One region of the Halotalea alkalilenta genome, then DNA from elsewhere that is predicted to be linked to it. Evidence: predicted binding sites of a transcription regulator. Region 1 holds the regulator's gene; each other region holds the start of a gene.
What was found. Region 1 encodes PhoB, which activates phosphate uptake and scavenging genes when phosphate is short. Its sites were predicted from a motif close to TGTCATANNNNTGTCANA; they were not measured.
Positions count from the first base shown of each region.

Region 1 (6,931 bases):
GCAGGCCACCGAACATCCACGGGCGTCGTCGCCCGAAGCGCGAGCGGGTACGATCCGAGAGCTGGCCGAACAGCGGATTGGCCACCATCGCCACTAGCGCACCGGCACCGAGAATGAACCCGAGGCTGACTGCTTTACCAGTCGGGTCGAGCTCGGCGACGCGGATTGCCATGGTGATCGTCACCGGGGTCATCACGGCGAGGAAAAGCCCGAACGAGGCGATCGTGTAGCGCAGCATGAAGCCCGCGCCAACCTCGGCCAGCACCGGCTCCATGCGGGAGCTATCCGCTAATCTCTCGTGCCGCTCCATCGGCATGCCCTTCTCCCGAAGCGTCTGGCGCCAGCGTCGAGTCGCTGCGCAGCCGTGCGATCATCCGCGCCGGGTTCCCTGATGGCGACTGAAGCCTCCATCGCAACCGAAAGCGCTTTCATCGCAGTCTGGGCCAGCGTCGGCACTCGCGCCAGGAACGAGCGAACGAGCCTGCCGAGGTAATCCACAGCGGGGCGGAAATGCGCGCACGAGCACGCCTCGTGACGAGACACGCAAAGAGGATCGAGAGAGGGGAATTCAAGTAGCGGCTACCGGCGACGAATGCCGCCGGTGCCGATCAGAGCGCGCCTTACTTGCTGGAAACGGCGTCTTTGAGGCCCTTGCCGGGCTTGAAGCTTACGTTCTTGCTCGCTGGAATGGTCAGCGGAGCGCCCGTCTGCGGGTTCTTGCCGGTGCGCTCGGCACGCTCGCGAACGGTGAAAGAACCGAAGCCGACCAAGGTGACGTCGTCACCCTTGGCGACACTGGCGGTGATCTCTTCGAGGATCACGTTCAGCACCTGGCTGGCCTTGTCCTTGGAGAGATCGGCCTGCTCGGCGATTGCCGCTGCGAGTTCTGGTTTACGCATCATTGCCTCCTGGGTATGCCATGACGATGGCGAATCTGCCGGCTGAGCCGGACGTTTTTTTGTTGAGCCAACCATCCCCCACGCTAATAGCGCGAAGAAGCCGACTCCGTACGGGGCGTCGCGATAAAGCTTCCTGCCGTCGCGACGACCGATGCTCCATCCGACAGTGAAACCGAAAGCCTCACCCACCGACGACTATCCAATCAGGCACCGGAGCCATCGAGGCAGCACCGCCTGTGCCATTTCCCGCCCGGTGATGCGGCGACCATATCACAAGCACTGGATGCCTTGGTCTGGGACGCATGCACGATGGTGCGAAAGCTCGGAAACAGCGTTCGACATGCTAGCAACACTCTCCGTCCCTGCCTAGACGTGTTTGGGCGTAGATAATCCGCCATGAATCCGGCTCTCATGCCGGTGTTACACTGCCGGTGTCCGATATCCGAGCATATGGAAACCCGATGTCCGCCTTCACCGCTCTTCAAACCGGTCCGCTGCGCCGCCTGCCCGACTTCGCCCGACTGATGCGCCTCGACCGCCCGATCGGCACCTGGCTGCTGATGTGGCCCACCCTCTGCGCCCTGTGGCTGGCCGCGGACGGTATGCCCAGCCGTCACATCCTGGTGATCTTCGTGCTCGGCGTCTATCTCATGCGCGCCGCCGGCTGCATCATCAACGACTACGCCGACCGCAACTTCGACGGCCACGTCAAGCGCACCAAGGAGCGGCCGCTGGCGACCGGGCGCATCTCTGCGCGCGAGGCATTGACGCTGTTCGCGATACTGTTGGTGGCGGCCTTCGTGCTGGTCTGTTTCACCAATCCGTTCACCGTGATGCTTTCTTTCGGCGCAGCCGCGCTGGCGGCGCTCTATCCGTTCATGAAGCGCTACACCCATCTGCCCCAGTTGGTACTTGGCGCCGCGTTCAGCTGGAGCATCCCGATGGCCTTCGCCGCGGTGACCGGCAGCGTGCCCGCCGCCGCCTGGTGGCTGTTCTTCGCCAACCTGGTGTGGACGCTGATGTACGACACCCAGTATGCGATGGTCGATCGCGACGACGACCTCAAGATCGGGGTCAAATCGACCGCGATACTGTTCGGCTCGCTGGACCTGGCCATCCTGGCGATGCTCCAGGCACTGGTCCTGCTGCTGCTCATCGGGCTCGGACTCTCGTTCTCCCTGGACGGCTACTTCTGGATCATGCTGCTGGGAATCGCTGCGCTGTTCGTTCATCAGCAATGGCTGACCCGGCATCGCTCGCGCGAGGGCTGCTTCCAGGCCTTTCTCAACAACCACTGGGTCGGTGTAGTGATGTTCGCCGGCATCAGTCTGGCCACCTGGCCCGCCTGACGGGGGTATGTCACGAGACTGTCACGTCACTGCGCTTGAATCGTCATGTGTCTGCGCCCCAGGGCGCGGTCGCGGGCCGGCAGAAGGCCGGGGATTCGCCCCGCCTGCAACCCACCCAGAGAGATGATCTGCAATGACCCGAACCGTGTTGATCGTCGATGACGAATCCTCCATCCGCGATATGATCGCGATCGCCCTGGAGATGGCCGACTTCCAGGTCCTCGAGGCCGACAGCGCGCAGCGGGCGCTGGCGCTGGCCGTCGACGAACGTCCCGATATGATCCTGCTCGACTGGATGATGCCCGGCATCAGCGGCGTCGAGCTGGCGAGAAGGCTCAAGCGCGAGGAGACCACTCGGGAAATCCCGGTGATCCTGCTCACCGCCAAGGGCGAGGAGGACAACAAGGTGCAAGGGCTCGAAGCCGGCGCCGACGACTACATCACCAAGCCGTTCTCGCCCCGCGAGCTGATCGCGCGGATGCGCGCAGTGCTGCGCAGGGCGGCGCCCGCGAGCCAGGGCGTGATCGAGGTCGATGGCCTGTCGATCAATACCGAGAGCCAGCGAATCAGCATCGACAACGAGCCGATCGACATGGGACCGACCGAATATCGCCTGCTGGCGTTCTTCATGTCCCACCAGGAGCGCGCCTACTCTCGCGCACAACTGCTCGACCAGGTCTGGGGCGCCAGCGTCTATGTCGAGGAGCGCACGGTCGACGTGCACATTCGCCGCTTGCGCAAGGCGCTCGGTGAGCGTCACGATTACCTGATCCAGACGGTGCGCGGCACCGGCTATAGGTTCTCACGCCAGCGCTCACGCGCCTGACAAGGAGGCGGCCACGGGCTCCCGATGCGCCATTGGACCCGCGAATTCTTGCTGCTCGCTCTATGCGGCGCGCTCGGCACCCTGCTGGGTGGGCACTACGGCCACTCCGGCTTCGGCCTTGCCGCCGGACTGGGACTCTACCTGCTTCTGACCTTTCGCCAGCTCAGGCGGCTGTATCGCTGGGCCAAGGCTCCAGATAGCGCCAATCCACCGTCGGCCACCGGGCTTTGGGGCGAGCTGTTCGATCGCCTCTACCGCTACCAGAAGCAGGAGCGCCAGCAGCAGGCCCACCTGCAGGGCGTGATCGATCGCGTCGAGCGCTCCTCGGAGGCGATGTACGACGCGATGGTGATCCTCGACGCCCACGCGGCGCTGGACAGCTGGAACGCGGCGGCGACCAGGATGCTCGGCTTCGAGCAGCCTCAGGATCGCGGCCAGCACGTCACCAACCTGCTGCGCCATCCGCGCTTCGTCCACTACTTCCTCGCCCAGAACTACGATGATCCGCTCGAACTGCCTTCGCCGGTCGACGAGTCGCGCACCTTGCAGTTCCAGATCACCCCGTTCGGCGATCACGAGCGCTTGATGGTGGTACGCGACATCACCCGACTGCAGCGACTCGAGCAGATGCGCCGCGACTTCGTCGCCAACGTCTCGCACGAGCTGCGCACCCCGCTGACGGTGTTCACCGGCTATCTCGAGCCACTGGCCCAGGCCGCTGAAACCGCGCTGCCGCCCAGGCTCGCGCGCGGCGTCGCGCAGATGGAGCAGCAGGCCGACCGCATGCGCCACCTGATCGACGACCTGCTGATGCTGTCGCGGCTCGAAAACGAGCAGAGCTTCTCGCCGCGTATCGCCGTCGATGTCGCCGCACTGATCCAACAGGTGCACAGCGACGGCGTCGCGCTGTCGAAGGGTCGCCAGAACTTCGAGCTCAAGATCGAGACCTCCGCTGAGCTGCTCGGCGCCCGCGAGGAGCTGCGCAGCGCGCTGACCAACCTGGTCTCCAACGCCGTACGCTACGCCGGCAACGGCCGCCGTATCGAACTGCGCTGGTACTTGGCCGACAGCGGCGAAGGCCGCCTGTCGGTGAGCGACGATGGCGAAGGCATCGAGCGGCGCCACCTTTCCCGTCTTACCGAGCGCTTCTACCGCGTCGACAAGAGCCGCTCCAGCGCGACCGGTGGCACCGGCCTTGGGCTTGCGATCGTCAAGCACGTGCTGCTGCGCCACCAGGGCCGGCTGGAGATCGAATCGAGCCTCGGCCGCGGCGCCCGCTTCACCCTCTGCTTCCCCGCCGAGCGGGTCAGCCTGCCGACGCCCAGCGACGCCTGCGCCGATTGAGCGGTCCACCGAGGGCGTGTTGACACGCCCTAGCTGCTGGCGAGGATCGCTCCAGCTTGAGCAGGACCGTGGTACTTCTCGATCAAGGCGAACAGGATCGCCGCGCTCTCGGCGTCGTAGAAGCCGGTGTGGTCGGTCGGCCTGAAGCGCATCTGGAAGCTCTTCAGCACCCGCAGGGTCTGATCGTCCATGCGCCCGGTCTGCTCGAGCCGATAGCCATAGCGCGCAAGGCCCTGCTGGAGCGCACGCACGCTGGGAACACGACCGTTGGAGAACTGGTTCAGGTAGCGGGCCACCGTGGCGCGCTCGGGCCAGGCGCCAACGCCCGCCTGGGCGAGGCGCTGCCAGGGGAAGAACGGCCCCGGATCGAGCTTGCGCCCGGGCGAGATATCGGAGTGGGCGACCACATTGGTAGGCTCGATGTCATAGCGCTGGACGATGTCCTTGGCCAGCGCGATCACCAGTTGGATCTGCGACTCCGAGAACGGCGACCAGCTCAGCCCGCTCGGGGTCTGGGTGAAGCCCGGGTTGACGATCTCGATGCCGATCGAGGTGTCGTTGAGCCCTTCCCGGTCCCCCCAGGCGCTGACACCGGCATGCCACGCCCGCATCGACTCGTCGGCGAGCTGCAGCACCACCGGCTGCTGCTGGAACTCGCCAGGCTGGTCGAGCACCAGGTAGTGGGTCCCCACCTGGCTGCCGGTGAGGGCGCGCAGCGCAGCGGCGTCGTCACCGCCGGTATAGTGGATCACCAGATAGCGAACCCGCTGGTTGACCCCGGCACTGCGCACCGAGTGGTCGACGCGATAGCCGCTGCGTCGTTCGAGAGCACGCCCCTCTTCGGCGGAGTAGCGCCGCGCAGGCGCACGATCCTGGATCACCGGGGTCTCGAAATCGAGCACCTCGACCACCGGGGTCGGCACCTGAGGAGGTGAAGGAGGCGTCGGAGCAGGAGGTGCACCGGCGCAGCCGGCGAGCAGCAGGGCGAATGCGAGGGACAGGAAACGCTTCGGCATGGCGGGACGAATCTCGCAGCAGGTCATGGAAAAGCTCGACACCAGGACACTTCCCCACCGACGGACGACGGAGAGCGTACAGCGGATGTGGGCCAGCGTTCAGGGTGGAGAGCACAGGGCGCCTTGTCGATGCCCGTACTGGATTGCCCGTGCTGATCATAGTGCCTGCGCGAAGGCCAGGACAGCGCCGGCGAAGAATGTCTCAGCATCCTTCAAGACAGCTCAAGTCCTTCGCCAAGCGCCGGGACTTGGTCCCTCGATTGCGTCGTGCATGCCCCTCGGTTCCTTGACGGGCTCGGCTAGCCGACGAGCAACGAGCCGAGCCGAATCACGCCCGCGTGCACTCAGCGCGGGCTGATCTTCGCGCCTTGCAGCGAAACGCCGGCCTGGATTCCCGCGTTGTTCATCACGAATCCGATGATCGGCTGCTGCATGGTGTTGGTATTGATGTTGCCACTCGCACCAATGTCGGCCACCGCCACGCTGGCATCGGCCCCGACGGTCCAGCCGTTGCTGCTGGTGAAGTCACGCAGTGCCTGATCGGTCATGAACAGATAGATGATCGCCCGCGACTGAGCGCCGGCCTGGAACCCTATCGAACCGGCAGTGGTGGTGTAGTAGCCCGAGGTCTGGTTGCCGATCAGCAAGGCGCCATCGCCGTGCTCGGCACCAACCACGAAGCTGGCACCGATCACCCCGGGAAACACCAGCACGCCCTTGGCCCTGGAAACCAGCTCGCGAGCCTCGGGCGAGGCCCGATAGAGCCGCTCGAGGGCCTGCTGGACGTCGTTGTCGATCTGTCGCTGCTGGGTCATCGCATCGCTGCGATCCTGGGGCGTGGTGGTGGTACAACCGGCCAGTGCACCGCCCGCAAGCAGCGCGGCGAGCGTAACCGCACCGGTACGACGCAGCCAATATTCCTTGTTTCGCATCTCTTCTTCTCCCTGAAAACAGGCGCTGAGACCTCTCGCCGGTACCGCCTGGGCCGCGCACCTCTCTCATGCGCAACGAACCAAGAACTTATAGTTCGTTAATCTTTGACCTGCAAAGATCGCCCCTCGGCATTCAAGGCCGCATAGCGTCTCTGCCACATCACCGCACCGGCGGCCACCGCACCGGGCATCACCACCAGGTTCAGCAGCGGAATCCATACCGTCAGGCTCACCGCAGCGCCGAAACCGAGCGTTCGCCACCAGCCCGCAGCAAGCAGCCCGCGCATGCGTGGAAAGCTCACCCCGTGGTTGTCCATCGCATAGTCGAGATACTGGATCGCCATGCACCAAGCCGAGAACAGCATCCAGAGAAACGGCGTGAACAGATTGAGCCCCGGCACGAAGCCGGCGGCGAACAGCAGCGCCATGCGCGGCAGGATGTAGGCGAGCTTGTGCAGTTCTCGCTTGAAGCTGTCGATGGCCTGGCGTCCAAGACTGCGTGAATCCTCGCTGCCGCCGCCAAGCCGGCGCTCCACGGCTTCGGCGAGAAAGCCATAGAAGGGCG
Region 1 covers NZ_CP015243.1:448,376-455,306, forward strand. Annotated here, with positions in the region: gene A5892_RS02015 (MFS transporter) at 1-316, opposite strand, end outside; gene A5892_RS02020 (HU family DNA-binding protein) at 621-899, opposite strand; gene ubiA (4-hydroxybenzoate octaprenyltransferase) at 1,361-2,248, shown strand; gene phoB (phosphate regulon transcriptional regulator PhoB) at 2,382-3,074, shown strand; gene phoR (phosphate regulon sensor histidine kinase PhoR) at 3,099-4,418, shown strand; gene A5892_RS02040 (N-acetylmuramoyl-L-alanine amidase) at 4,448-5,476, opposite strand; gene A5892_RS02045 (BPSL1445 family SYLF domain-containing lipoprotein) at 5,779-6,366, opposite strand; gene cysZ (sulfate transporter CysZ) at 6,465-6,931, opposite strand, start outside.

Region 2 (6,931 bases), 1.3 Mb from region 1:
GACCAGCAGCGTCAGCTGCGCCAGCACGTGCCCACCGACCAGGGTGACGTAGTGAAACGAGGAGAGGAAGCCGCGCCGGCCCGGAATGGCTGCCTCGGACATGTAGGTCGCGCTGGTGCCATATTCACCGCCAGTGGCGAATCCTTGTACCAGGCGTGCAATGAGCAAAACGATCGAGGCGCCAACGCCGATGGTCGCGGCGGTCGGCGTCAGGGCTATGACGAACGAGCACGCGGCCATGATCGTCACCGAAACGGTCAACGCCAGACGGCGACCGTAGCGGTCGGCAAACCGACCGAAGTACCAGGCACCGATCGGCCGCATCAGGAAGGTCGCGGCGAAGATGGCCCATACGTAAAGCGTGGAATTCTTGTCCTCGGAGGAGAAGAACTGCGACTCGAAGTAGATGGCGAAAACGGAGTAGACGTAGACGTCGTACCACTCGACCAGGTTCCCCGCCGAGCCCTTCAACGTATTGGATACCGATCTTCTCAAGCTGGCAGGCTTCGCCGGGGCGGAGGGAGATGCGGGTGGAGCTAGTGTGGTCATTGAGCTTGGTGCCTTAATTGTGAGAACAGCTTCCTTCGCCAGAGCATACTCGTCCACTACCCCTTTGGTAGATTGAACTAAAGTGGCAAATGAGTACCGGCATCGAATATCGAAGGGTCGGGAGCTAGCGTCGGGGCCATGGTTTTCTTTTCCCCGTTCGTCCCGAGGGCGGTTCGACAAGCTCACCACAGGCTTGGAACGAGCATCGAGGGACGCGAACGGGCTTTGACATGAGCCCGACACCTTATCCCACTACATTCAGTCCCACGGCCAAACCGATGAAACCCAGGATGATCTCCGCATAGGCCACCCATATCCTGAGCTCCGGGTGCGCGCGCATTGCCATCCGGCGCCTTTTGGTAAGCAGATAGCGCTTGCCCAGCGCTGCCAACAGATGTCCGATCAGTGCGCCCAGTATCGCCGCGATGATCTGCATTTTTGCCCTCTGATCGCGCATTTTCCCGACTCGCGATGGCTGGATGGCACTACTGGTCAGAACACCCGTCTGACGATCGGCCAACGCCTCGCTCCCAATGCGCTAAAGGATACTCCCACCATGCTGGCTGCGCTCCTGGGCATCTATCCACAATTCCATGCAATGCCCAGCGGCATCAGTAGCCGAGCACGGACTGGAGATTGCGAGGACGAAAGAAATTGCCGCCGACAAAAGCCGCGACGATTTGAAATGACCGAGTTAAACGAAAAGTTGAAACTGAAAGATCGAACCGGAAATCAATGAAACGTAGCGCGACGCTTCGCGGCTCATTTCTTGACAATAGCGCTACTCACCATCCACCAGGATGGCCGGTAGTGTGCCCTGACAAGACCATGTATTCCCTGCGGCCCGGATTTCTTCACGCCTTCTTCTCTTTCCTTTTCGATATATCCAGATGGACGAGCCATCTCTCAGCGGCCAGCTGGGAATCAAAGGGCCCCTCTATCAGCTCCCCGGTTTTCAAGTCCTCGATATGCCAAGTCGCCGACGTTCGGTGGCCCATACCGTCTCTCCCGCTGGCATGGGATACCTCGACTACTGCGAATCGATGTCTCATGACGGTCACCTCGATCGTGGAAAACCCTTATATCCTCACAAAGAAAGTGGTCATTGATCAAGGCGACCTAGGGCCGCATACAAAGGTCGTAGATAAAGGCACCTCGAGCGGCGGTCCGGATCGATGCGGTCCGCTTGTCGAGCTTGATTCATTGCTGCTACTGGAGCAGCCGCCCTACCTCGAGCAGGATGAATTCATTATCGTCCGCCAGGTTAGGCTCGCGGCTGGATGAGAAGGGGAAGTTATTGTCGTTACCTACGATGATATGGCGATCATCCACGACATCGACATTCTCGATGGTGAAGAAGGGGAAGGTGAACCTTCCATCGTTCAACGGTTTGCGCGCCACCCCTTCTGGATCGCGGATGTCCAGCAGGTCGACGTAGGCGGTTTTCTCGACAGGCTGTCCCACATCGGCGTCCGAGAAGTCGATCCGATAGATGCGCTTGAACCGCGCGACGTTGCTGAAACACCCGCTAGTGGCTTCCCCTTGCGCGCATGCCCGATCGGCAGTGCCTTCGCCGTTGTCCCGTTCGATCACCAGTGCGGAGTCGGGATCGATCATGTTGAAGTCACCGATGGCGTTGCCGTCGTCTTCCAGCACGTACTTCCAACTGCGCCCACTCCAGGCCCGACGCTCGACGTCGAATTCCAAAAGATGCAGATAGCGCTTGCCGTGCTCGTTTTCGTACGCTTGCTCCGCCGCGTTCCAGAGCGCGCCCTCGAGCAGCGGATAGAGCTTCCGGCCATCTGGCGACGCCGCCATTCCCTCGAAGCCCTTCGAACGCGAGACCTGGAAATCCAGTTCGCCATCCGGCGTGCCGGGCGATCTCCATCGGGGGCTGTCGGGGGAGCGCACCACCTGGCCGTCCACTTCGGTTTCGAATACCGCGACCACCTTGCCGTCCAGCTCGGCCTGGATCAGGAAAGGACCGAACTCATCGCCGATCCAAAGCCATCCGCCGGCGAACTGGAAGCTTTCCGGATCGAAGTCACTGCCGGTGAGGTAGCGCTTCTCGCTACTCTCATTGACGATATGAAACGGGACTTTTCCATCCGGGTCGTGCAGGAACACGGTATCCAGGCGAGTGACCGAGCCGTCGTCGAAATCGATCCGGTAATGGTTGAGATAGAGCATCGCGTCGGGGGAGTTGGCCTTGCTACCGAATCCGTTGTCGCTCAATACCCAGTAGGTACCGTCCGCCATCCTCTTGATCCCCGAGTGCCCCTGCAAAGGCTGGCCTTCGATCGGCAGGCCGTACCCCGTCGGACGGTCGGCGGACATACCCGGCACGCTGCCCAGCTCCATGACCCGCTCGGCGCCGGTGTACTTGCCGCTGATCCTCATGTCGTCGGGCGCATCCTGCGGAACTTCCAAACGAGCCTCCATCGGCAGGATCGCATGACCCGCCAGCACCGCCGATACCTGCTGCTGGGCGAGTGCCGCCCCGTTCAGCGCGAGCAGCAGACACCCAGTCGATAGCGCCAGGCCGTTCTTGATCGAGTCCACGTCTTCCCTCCTTGCTTGAGCAGCCCTCGGATCGGGGCGGAGAAATTGATCCAAGCGGCACTATAGGAAGGCGGGGTGACAGCTTGATGTCGCCCCCATCGGCGACCTTTCGGCGCTAGTCTATGGCCTTTCGCCAGCGCTCGATCTTTGTTGATTGATCGTTCAATATAATTCTTATAGACTAATGGCCAACGCGGTCGATGCCGAGGCGTCGCCGCGAGCCAGGAGAAACAAGATGCCCAAGGTCGGCATGGAGCCCATCCGCCGCAAGCAGTTGATCGAAGCCACGTTGGTATCCATCGAAGAGCTCGGTCTCCACGACACCACCATCATCAGGATCGCGCAGCGGGCGGGCGTCTCGGCAGGAATCATCAGCCACTACTTCGGCGGCAAGGACGGCCTGCTCGAGGCGACCATGCGCCACATCCTCAGCCAGCTGCGCGCAGCGGTGGCGAGCCGCCGCGCACTGCTCGACGTAGAGGATGTGGAGGGGCACCTGGTTGCGATCATCGAGGGCAACTTCGATCGCACCCAGCTGAGCGAGTCGGTGATGAAGACCTGGCTTGCGTTCTGGGCCTCGAGCATGCACCGGCCGCAGCTCAAGCGGCTGCAGCGGGTCAATGATCGCCGGCTGTATTCGAATCTTTGCCATCAGTTCAACCGCGAACTGCCGCTCGATCAGGCACGCGATGCGGCTCGCGGCCTGGCGGCGATGATCGACGGGCTATGGCTTCGCGGCGCGCTGATGCCAGAGCGCTTCGATGTCGATGCCGCAGTGCGGATCGCGCGCCGCTATGCCGGCGACTGCCTGCATCGCAAGCCGTGACCGCCTAAGCACCACCGCACACATACGAACACCAGGGAGTCGCCCCATGAGCAGTCTGCCGCCCCTTCAGCTCTACATCGACGGTCAGCTGGTCGATGCCACCTCCGGCCGGACCTTCGAGACGATCAACCCGGCCACCGGCGAACCTCTCGCCGAGGTCCAGGAGGCATCCCAGGCCGACGTCGATCGCGCAGTGGCAGCCGCCCGGCGCGGCCAGCGGGTCTGGGCCTCGATGACCGCGATGGAGCGCTCGCGCATCCTGCGTCGCGCAGTGGACATCCTGCGCTCGCGTAACGATGAACTGGCCCGGCTCGAGACCCTCGACACCGGCAAGGCACTGGCCGAGACCCTGACGGTGGACATCGTCACCGGCGCCGACGTACTCGAGTACTTCGCCGGCCTCGCCACGGCGATCGAAGGCACCCAGCAGCCGCTGCGCGAAGATGCCTTCTTCTATACCCGTCGCGAACCGATCGGTGTTTGCGGCGCGATCGGCGCATGGAACTACCCGATCCAGATCGCCCTGTGGAAATCCGCTCCGGCGCTCGCCGCCGGCAATGCGATGGTGTTCAAGCCGAGCGAAGTCACGCCGCTCACCGCGATCGAGCTGGCGAAGATCTATGCCGAGGCCGGGGTGCCGGCGGGCGTGTTCAATGTGGTCCAGGGCGCGGGAGAGGTCGGCGCGATGCTCACCGCGCATCCGGGAATCGACAAGATCTCGTTCACCGGCGAGGTCGGTACCGGCAAGAAGGTGATGTCCGCCTCCGCCGCCTCGACGCTCAAGGAAGTGACCATGGAGCTGGGTGGCAAGTCCCCATTCATCGTGTTCGCGGACGCCGATCTCGACCGCGCGGTGGACGCGGCGATGGTCGCCAACTTCTTCTCCACCGGCCAGGTCTGCACCAACGGCACCCGGGTCTTCGTCGAACGCACGGTGAAGGCGGCATTCGAAGCCAAGCTGCTCGAGCGGATGCAGCGGATCAAGGCCGGCGATCCACTCGATGCCGCGACCAACTTCGGCCCGCTGGTGAGTTTCGAGCATATGGAGAAGGTGCTCGCCTACTTCGACCATGCCCAGGCCGATGGCGCGCGGCTGCTGGCTGGCGGGGAGCGGATGCGCGAGGGCGCGCTCGCCGCTGGCGCCTTCGTCGCACCGACCGTCTACACCGACTGCGCGGACGACATGCGCATCGTCCGCGAGGAAATCTTCGGCCCGGTGCTCTCGATCCTCGCCTTCGACGATGAAGAGGAAGTGATTCGCCGCGCCAACGATACCGAGTACGGACTCGCCGCCGGCGTCTTCACCGAGAGCCTCAACCGTGCCCATCGGGTGATTCATCGCCTCGAAGCGGGCATCTGCTGGGTCAACACCTGGGGTGAGTCACCGGCGGAAATGCCGGTCGGCGGCTACAAGCAGTCGGGAGTCGGGTTCGAGAATGGTGCCGAGACGCTCAAGCACTTCACCAAGCACAAGTCGGTACTGATCGAGATGGGCCCCTTCCCCAGCGCGTTCTGACCCTAGGCCGACCCAGGCGCCGCCGAGCGGCGCCCACTTCAGATCGCTATATCGTTGCGGCCCGCGCGGCCCGGTTTCCATGACATCCAGCGCCGACGGACGACACCCCCTCGAGTGGGGTCGACGAACCACGCAAGGCGCCGGCGCCCGAGACAAGGAGTAGACAGACAGATGGCTACCCAACCGATTCGAGAATTCGACTACGTCATCGTCGGCGCAGGCTCGGCCGGCAACGTACTCGCCGCGCGCCTGACCGAGGATCCCGAAGTCAGCGTGCTGCTGCTCGAAGCCGGCGGTCCCGACTATCGCCTCGACTTTCGCACCCAGATGCCTGCGGCGCTGGCCTACCCGCTGCAAGGCAAGCGCTACAACTGGGCGTTCGAAACCGATCCTGAGCCGTACATGGACAACCGCCGGATGGAGTGCGGGCGCGGCAAGGGACTCGGCGGCTCGTCGTTGATCAACGGCATGTGCTACATCCGGGGCAACGCGATGGACCTGGACAACTGGGCCGAGCAGCCCGGACTCGAGGACTGGAGCTACGCCGACTGCCTGCCCTACTATAGGAAGTCGGAGGGCCGCGACATCGGTGCCAACGAGTATCACGGCGGCGACGGCCCGGTGTCGGTGACCACGTCCAGGGTCGACGACCATCCGCTCAACCGCGCCTTCGTCGATGCCGCAGTGCAGGCCGGCTATGCCGAGACCGACGATCTCAACGGCTACCACCAGGAGGGCTTCGGCCCGATGGACCGCACGGTGACCAAGCAGGGACGTCGCGCCTCGACCGCGCGAGGCTACCTCGACCAGGCCAGCAAGCGCTCGAACCTGACTATCGAGACCCATGCCACCACCGATCGGGTACTGTTCGAAGGCAAGCGCGCGACCGGCGTCGAGTACGACAGGCACGGCCAACGCCAGCAGGTTCGCGCCCGCCGCGAGGTGCTGCTCTGCGCCGGCGCGATCGCCTCTCCCGCGATCCTGAGCCGCTCCGGAGTGGGCGACCCGCAATGGCTGGCCGAGCTGGATATCCCGCTGGTCCATGCCCTCCCCGGGGTCGGCAAGAATCTCCAGGACCACCTGGAGATGTACATCCAGTACGAGTGCAAGCAGCCGGTCTCGCTCTATCCCGCGCTGAAACTGCACAACCAGCCGAAGATCGGTGCGCAGTGGCTGTTCAACGGCACCGGAATAGGCGCCAGCAACCAGTTCGAGGCCGGTGGCTTCCTGCGCACCGACGCAGCCGAGCCCTGGCCCAACATCCAGTATCACTTCCTGCCGATCGCGATCAGCTACAACGGCAAGAGCGCGGTGCAGGCACACGGCTTTCAAGCCCACGTCGGCTCGATGCGCTCGAAAAGCCGCGGGCGGGTCAAACTGCGCTCGCGCGACCCCGCGGCGGCGCCGAGCATCCTGTTCAACTACATGAGCGATGCCCGCGACTGGGAGGAGTTCCGCTCTGCGATCCGGCTGACCCG
Region 2 covers NZ_CP015243.1:3,544,427-3,551,357, forward strand. Annotated here, with positions in the region: gene A5892_RS15855 (MFS transporter) at 1-606, opposite strand, end outside; gene A5892_RS15860 (hypothetical protein) at 794-1,069, opposite strand; gene A5892_RS20345 (hypothetical protein) at 1,404-1,601, opposite strand; gene A5892_RS15865 (esterase-like activity of phytase family protein) at 1,759-3,111, opposite strand; gene betI (transcriptional regulator BetI) at 3,347-3,937, shown strand; gene betB (betaine-aldehyde dehydrogenase) at 3,984-5,453, shown strand; gene betA (choline dehydrogenase) at 5,625-6,931, shown strand, end outside.
Region 2: the regulator PhoB is predicted to act here: its motif matches at 3,186-3,203, upstream of A5892_RS15865 (esterase-like activity of phytase family protein).

Region 3 (6,931 bases), 880 kb from region 1:
ATCGGCTCTCCGAACAGCTGACGCTGGGCGGCAAGCTGGGTTACGACACCTTTGGCGATTACAGCGAAAGCAGGGGCATGCTTTATCTCAACTACCGGCTGGGAGGCGGGGATGGCGCAAAGTGAAGCAGCGTTGGCCGAGACGATCAGCCGCTACCATGCCGATCGGCGTCGGCAGGGCGGCTGGCTCGAGCTCGTCGCGCTGCTCGGTGACGAGCTCTGCGCCTCGGTCGGCGAGGAGGACGCCGAGGCGTTCTTCCGCCATGTCGGCAGCTGCCTGGCGGATCGCCAGCCGTTGCCGAGCCAGGGCACCCTGGGCGAGCTCGAGGCGGCGCTCAATCGCCTGCTGGCCGAGCTCGACTGGGGGTTCTGCCGGCTGAGCGCGAAGAGTGACGCGATCCTGATCCAGCATTATGAACTGCCGTCGCCGCGATCACCGGCACCCAGCTGGGAGAGACTGTCGACGGCGCTGTTGTCGGGGCTTTTCGAAACTTGGATCAACGGACAAGGCGGCAGCGCTAGGGTGACCGCACTGGCTGAAGTAGAGGCCGGTGGGCGAGCGTTCAGTTATGGCTAGTTGCCTGCAACGGTTGCTAAGGCCGTTCTCGCTGCTGCTGGGCCTGCTGTTCGTGGCCGGCAGCGCCCAGGCCGATATGGACGACCCTGGCTGGCGCGATTTTCTCGCACGCTTCGTGGTCGATGGCCGGGTGATCGATACCGCCAACCGGTCGATCAGCCATACCGAGGGGCAGGGGTGGAGCATGCTGCTCGCCGTGCACCACGGTGATCGCCAAACCTTCGACCAGCTCTGGCGCTGGACCGAGGATCATCTGGCACGGCGCGACGTAGCGCTTTACTCATGGCGCTTCGACCCGACGACGACACCATCGGTGAGCGATCCTAACAATGCGAGCGACGGCGATTTGATGATCGCCTGGGCGCTCGACCGCGCGGCCCAGCGCTGGGGGGGAAAGGCCTATGCGGTGCGCAGCGCCGAAGTCCGCACCGCGATCGGCACGAACCTGGTCCGCGACTTTGCCGGCAGCAAGGTCCTGCTGCCGGCGATGGATGGATTCGAGCACCCCGATGGCCTGGTGATCAATCTCTCCTATTGGGTGATTCCCGCCTTCAAGCGTTTCGCCGAGCTCGAACCCCAAGGCCCCTGGCTTGCGCTGGTGGAGAGCGGTGGGAAACTGCTCGCGCGCGCGCAGTTCGGCGCCCAGAAGCTTCCCGCCGACTGGCTGCGTCTCGATCCTCGCGGTGGGTTGAGCCCGGCCGAAGGCTGGCCGCCTCGCTTTGGCTTCGAGAACATCCGCGTGCCGCTCTATTTCAGCTGGGGCAACCAGCGCGGCATCGGCACCCTGGAGAACATCGCGGTGTTCTGGAGTCGTCAGGCGTTGCCGCCCGCTTGGGTCGATGTGACCAGCGGAGAGCGCGCTCCCTACCCCCTTTCCGAGGGAGGGAGGGCGATCAAGGCGTTGCTGATTGGTGACCCCGATGGGGTGCCGCAGGTCGCAGGGCAGGACGAAAACTACTATTCGGCCATTTTGCTCCAGCTGGTGCGGGTCGCGCTGCACGATCTCGGCGTGAGCTGAACCTCGCTGCTCGGGTTCGCCTCAGGCCGGCTGAAAGCGCCTGAAGGATGAGGTCAGAGCCTTGCCAAGGCCACCTCGGTGGCCTTGACGAAGGCCAGCACCGGGCTGCCGACGGCGAGCTCGAGCTCGCGTACCGAACGGGTGGTGATCACCGAGGTGACGATACCGTGAGGGGTTTCGACATCGATCTCGCTGAGCACGTCGCCTTCATGGATGTGCTTGATCCGGCCGCGGAACTGATTGCGCGGGTTGAGTGCGGGTTCGGATGACATATGACGACTCCTTGAATGGTGGGAAAATCGGGTTCAGATCGCGATCGAGGCGGGCTCGATGCTGGTGATCGAGGCGTCGGTGCCGGCGTCGGCGCTGTCGCGCTCTTCACCGGTCAGCCGCTCGAGCAGCGCCGCCTCGTAAGCGACCAGACGCGGGTCGGTGGGCGAGCGCGGCCGAGGCAGCTCGATTTTGAGGTCAAGATCGATCCGGCCGTGGTCGAGCAGGATCACCCGGTCGGCCAGGGTCACCGCTTCCGAGACGTCGTGGGTGACCAGCACCAGGGTGAAGCCATGCTGGCGCCACAGCCGCTCGATCAGCCGGTGCATGCTCGAACGGGTCAGGGCATCCAGGGCGCCCAGCGGTTCGTCGAGCAAGAGCAGCTGCGGGCTGTGGGCCAGTGCGCGGGCCAGCGAGACGCGCGAGCGCTGGCCGCCGGATAGCTGGGAGGGCCAGTCCTTTTCACGCTCGCCGAGGCCGACCTCGGCCAGCGCTGCCCTGGCGAGCTGGCGATCGACGCCGAGTGCTGCGTTGTCGAGTACCCGCTTCCACGGCAGCAGCCTGGGCTCCTGGAACATCAGCCGGATCTCCCGGATCCGCTGGGAGAGCGGGGCACCGCGCCAGGAGAGCGTGCCGCCATCGGCCTGGTCGAGTCCGGCGAGCAGCCGCAGCAGGGTCGACTTGCCGCAGCCGCTGCGCCCGATGATCGCCACCACCTCACCTTCCTTGATCTCCAGATCGAGATTCGAAAGCACCGGGGTGTCGCCGAAGCTGCGCTCGACGCCTTGCAGCCTCAGCGCGACCGGTGCGAGCGCCTCGGCGGTCGCCGGTTCGGGCCGGCGCAGATAGGAAACGGAAGGGCTCATCGTTATCTCCTCGCCCGTGCGGGCATCAGTCGAATCGGTGGACGGACGTCAGCGGGTGCGCTTGGGCTGAAAAGCCGGGTGCCAGCGTAGCCACCAATGCTCCAGGCTCTTGGCGAGCAAGTCGGCGAGCTTGCCGAGCAGTGCATAGAGCAGGATCGACAGCAGTACCACGTCGGTCTGGAGGAACTCACGAGCGTCCATGGCGAGATAGCCGAGCCCATCGGTGGCGCTGATCGTCTCGGCGACGATCAGGGTCAGCCACATCAGTCCCAGGGCGAAGCGGGCCCCGACCAGAATCGACGGCAAGGCGCCGGGCAGTATCACCTGCCAGAACAGGCTCGGTCCGCGCAGGCCATAGCTTCTGGCCATCTCGATCAGCTGTGGGTCGACGTTCCTGATCCCGTGGTAGGTGTTGAGGTAGACCGGGAACAGGGTGCCGAGGGCGACGAGGAATATCTTCGCCGTCTCGCCGATCCCGAACCACAGGATCACCAGCGGGATCAGCGCCAGGTGAGGGACGTTCCTGATCATCTGCAGGCTGGTGTCGAGCAGCTGCGAGGCGGTACGCGAGAGCCCGGTGAGAAAGCCCAGCGCGAGCCCCAGCCCGCCGCCGATCGCGAAGCCGATCAGCGCTCTTTGGGCGCTGGCCCACAGGTGATGGGGCAGCGAGCCGTCGAGGGTGAGCCGCCAGCCGGCCTCGATCACCGCCGAGGGCGCCGGCAGCACTCGCGCCGAAAGCCAGCCGCGATCGGCGGCGAGCTCCCAGGCAGCGAGCAGTAGCAGCGGCAGCAGCCAGGGAATGAGCAGGTCGAAAGCGGCGCTCAGCGAGCGGTTTGTTTGGGAACGTGGCGAAGCCATCGATCTTTCTCCTCTACGAACGAATCCTGCTTCATAACGCCAGCCGCGAAGTCCAGGCGGCGTGGAGGACGCTGCTGTGGGGACCCGCGAGCTGGACCAGGAAGTGTTCCAGCGCTTCCTCGAGGCGGGCTGCGAGCGGCGGTTCGAAGCGATAGCCGATAGTCCTGCCGCGGTCGTCCTTGCGCGAAGGTAGCTCGGCACTCGCGGTGTAGACGCTGGCGCCGAGCAGGGTCGCCTTGAGATTGCGCAGGATTGGCGCGAGCGCATGCTCCGCGGCCTGTACGCTGGCCGCGGAGCCGCCGCTTGCGAGCACCAGTGCGGGGCGTCCGCGCAGGTGGCGTTCGGGAATCACCTCGAGCAGCGATTTGGTCAGCGCGGTGATCGAGCCGGTGTAGACCGGCGTGGCGATGATCACCCCCCGGGCGCGGTCGACCTTGGCCAGATAGTCGCGAATCGCGGGGTCGGAAGTGTCGACCCCGAGCAGCGCAGCGGCGCTGAACTGTTCCAGGCGGACATGATCGCAGTCGATCCCGAGCGCCTCGAGGCGCTCGGCCAGATGCTCGGCGAGCGCAGAGGAGCGCGACGGGGCTGATGGGCTGCCGTGGATCACGACGACGTGCATGTGCTGCTCCTAAAAAACGGTGTCGAGGTTCAACGACGGAAGATCTGGTCGAACACCCCGTTGTCGCCGAAGTGCTGGCTCTGGGCTTGGTTCCATCCGCCGAAGACGTCGTCGATGGTCACCAGGTCGAGCTCGGGAAAGCGGGCCAAGTCCTCGGCCGGTACGCCTTCCGGGTTGCGCGGACGGTAGTAGTGGGCGGCAGCGATGCGCTGTCCCTCGGTGGAGTAAAGGTGCTCGAGATAGGCGCGGGCGGCGCGTTCGGCGGCTTCGCCCTTGCGCGAGACGTTGCGTTCGACCAACGCCACCGGCGGCTCGGTGAGGATGCTCAGGCTTGGAGCAACGAGTTCGTACTCCCCTTCACCGAGTTCCTCGGTGGCGAGAAAGGCTTCGTTCTCCCACGCCAGCAGTACGTCACCCTGACCGCGCTGGATGAAAGTGTTGGTCGAACCGCGCGCGCCGCTGTCGAGTATCGCCACGTTGGCGTAGAGCTTGGAGACGTAGTCGCGGGCATAGTCCTGAGCGGCGGCGACTTCTTGTTCGAAGGCCGGGTCGTCGAGCTTGGACAGGTCGCCGAGCTGCTGCTTGAGCGCCCAGGCCCAGGCGGCGAGGTAGTTCCAGCGGGCACCGCCCGAGGTCTTGGGATTGGGGGTGATCACCGAGACGTCGTCTCGAATCAGGTCGTCCCAGTCATGGATGCCCTTCGGGTTTCCCTTGCGTACCAGGAACACGATGGTCGAGGTGTAGGGAGTAGAATTGTCGGGCAGCGCCTGCTGCCAGTCCTCGGCCACACCGCCGTCGCGCTGTGCGATCGCATCGATGTCGTAGGCCAGCGCGAGGGTGACTACGTCAGCGGGGGCGCCTTCGATCACACTGCGCGCCTGGCTGCCGGAGCCGCCGTGGCTCGTTTGCACGGTGACGTCGTCGCCGCTTTGGCCTCGGTACCACTCGCGGAAGGCGGCGTTGTAGTCCTGGTAGAGTTCCCGGGTGGGATCATAAGAGACGTTGAGCAGGGTGATGTTCTCGGCCCGCGCGCCTTCGGGCAGGATGAGTGCGGCGGCCAGGGCGAGAGGAATGATCAGCGATGGACGAAACGACATTTGGGGCTCCCTGAGGACAAAGCGATGCGGCGCTTCGAAGGCCGCGCAGTGGGAGCAGGTTAGGGGCTTCTTTAATAACCACTAAATACAGAGTTTTGGTTTTGTTATTCTCGTGTGGAATATCTCGGCGTCCTCGTCATGCCAACGCCACGTCGGTGACACAAAACTGACATATGGCGTTGATAGGGTAGCACCACGTCGGAGGCATCCGCTCCGTCCACACTTGCCAGTTCTTTCTAGTGTCAGCTCTCCCTTGGAGATCACGAATGCTCAAGCGCACCTCTTTGCTGTTCGCCGCCACGCTGGCCCTTGGCGTTTCCGTGCAGGCCCAGGCGCAGTCCTCGACGATCACCGGTGCTGGCGCGACCTTCCCTTACCCGGTCTACTCGCAGTGGGCGGATGACTACCAGGATGAAAGCGGTGTCGGCCTCAACTACCAGGCGATCGGCTCCGGTGGCGGGATTCGCCAGATCACCGCGGGTACCGTGACCTTCGGCGCCTCCGACGCACCGCTCTCCGCCGAGCAGCAGGAGCGCGATGGGCTGGTGCAGTTTCCGATGATCATGGGGGGCGTGGTGCCGGTGATCAATGCGGATATCCCCGCCGGTGAGCTCAAGCTCGATGGTGAGACGCTCGCGGCGATCTATCTCGGTGAGATCCAGCGCTGGAACGACGAGCGCATCGCTGCGCTCAACCCGGAGCTTGAGCTGCCTGACACCCGGATCACCCCGGTCTATCGCTCCGATGGCTCGGGCACCAACTTCCTCTTCACCCACTACTTGAGCCAGGTCAGTGAAGAGTTCGCCAATACCGTCGGCGAGGGCAACTCGGTGGCATGGCCCAGTGGGGTCGGCGCCCAGGCCAACGGTGGGGTCGCCGCCCAGGTGGGTAACGTCAGGGGGGCGATCGGCTACGTCGAATACGCTTATGCCAAGCAAAACGATCTCAACGCCGTGCAGCTCGAGAACAGCGATGGCCAGTACGTAGCACCGAGCGCGGAGAGCTTCGCCGCCGCCGCCGCCAACGCCGACTGGTCGAATTCGCCTGGTTTCGCACTGGTGCTGACCAACCAGCCTGGCGAGCAGAGCTGGCCGATCACCGGGGTTTCGTACATCCTGATGCACAAGCAGGCGAGCAACGCGGCCGCTTCTCGCAGTGCGCTCGAGTTCTTCGATTGGGCCTACGCCAATGGTGAAGCGGCGGCCAATGCGCTGGACTACGTCAGCATGCCCGACAACGTGGTCGAATTGGTCAAGGCCAACGTATGGTCACAGATCCAGGCCGACGGCCAGCCGGTCTGGGCCGGGGCCGAGTAAACAGGCTGTGCCGCCGGGACGCGCAGGCTGCGCGTCCCGGCGCTATCGTAGTGCCACTTAGTTGGCGCAGGGGAGACAAGCATCCAATGGGTAGTCAGCCATGAGTAGCGAGCAGAGCCGCTCCGACCAGCCGCATCATCTCGGCGCCAATCGCCGCGAGCTGCGGCTTTTGGCCCGCAATGGCATGATCGACCGCTGGTTCGAGCGTGGCACCTGTAGTTTCGCGGTACTGGTGCTGGCGCTGTTGGGCGCGATCATGCTGTCTTTGTTGATTTCGGCCTGGCCTGCGCTCGCCACCTACGGTGTGG
Region 3 covers NZ_CP015243.1:3,957,995-3,964,925, reverse strand. Annotated here, with positions in the region: gene A5892_RS17805 (cellulose biosynthesis protein BcsC) at 1-125, shown strand, start outside; gene bcsD (cellulose biosynthesis protein BcsD) at 112-576, shown strand; gene A5892_RS17795 (glycosyl hydrolase family 8) at 569-1,594, shown strand; gene A5892_RS17790 (TOBE domain-containing protein) at 1,648-1,866, opposite strand; gene A5892_RS17785 (ABC transporter ATP-binding protein) at 1,900-2,730, opposite strand; gene ssuC (aliphatic sulfonate ABC transporter permease SsuC) at 2,779-3,588, opposite strand; gene A5892_RS17775 (NAD(P)H-dependent oxidoreductase) at 3,620-4,210, opposite strand; gene A5892_RS17770 (sulfate ABC transporter substrate-binding protein) at 4,240-5,307, opposite strand; gene pstS (phosphate ABC transporter substrate-binding protein PstS) at 5,574-6,623, shown strand; gene pstC (phosphate ABC transporter permease subunit PstC) at 6,724-6,931, shown strand, end outside.
Region 3: the regulator PhoB is predicted to act here: its motif matches at 5,462-5,479, upstream of pstS (phosphate ABC transporter substrate-binding protein PstS).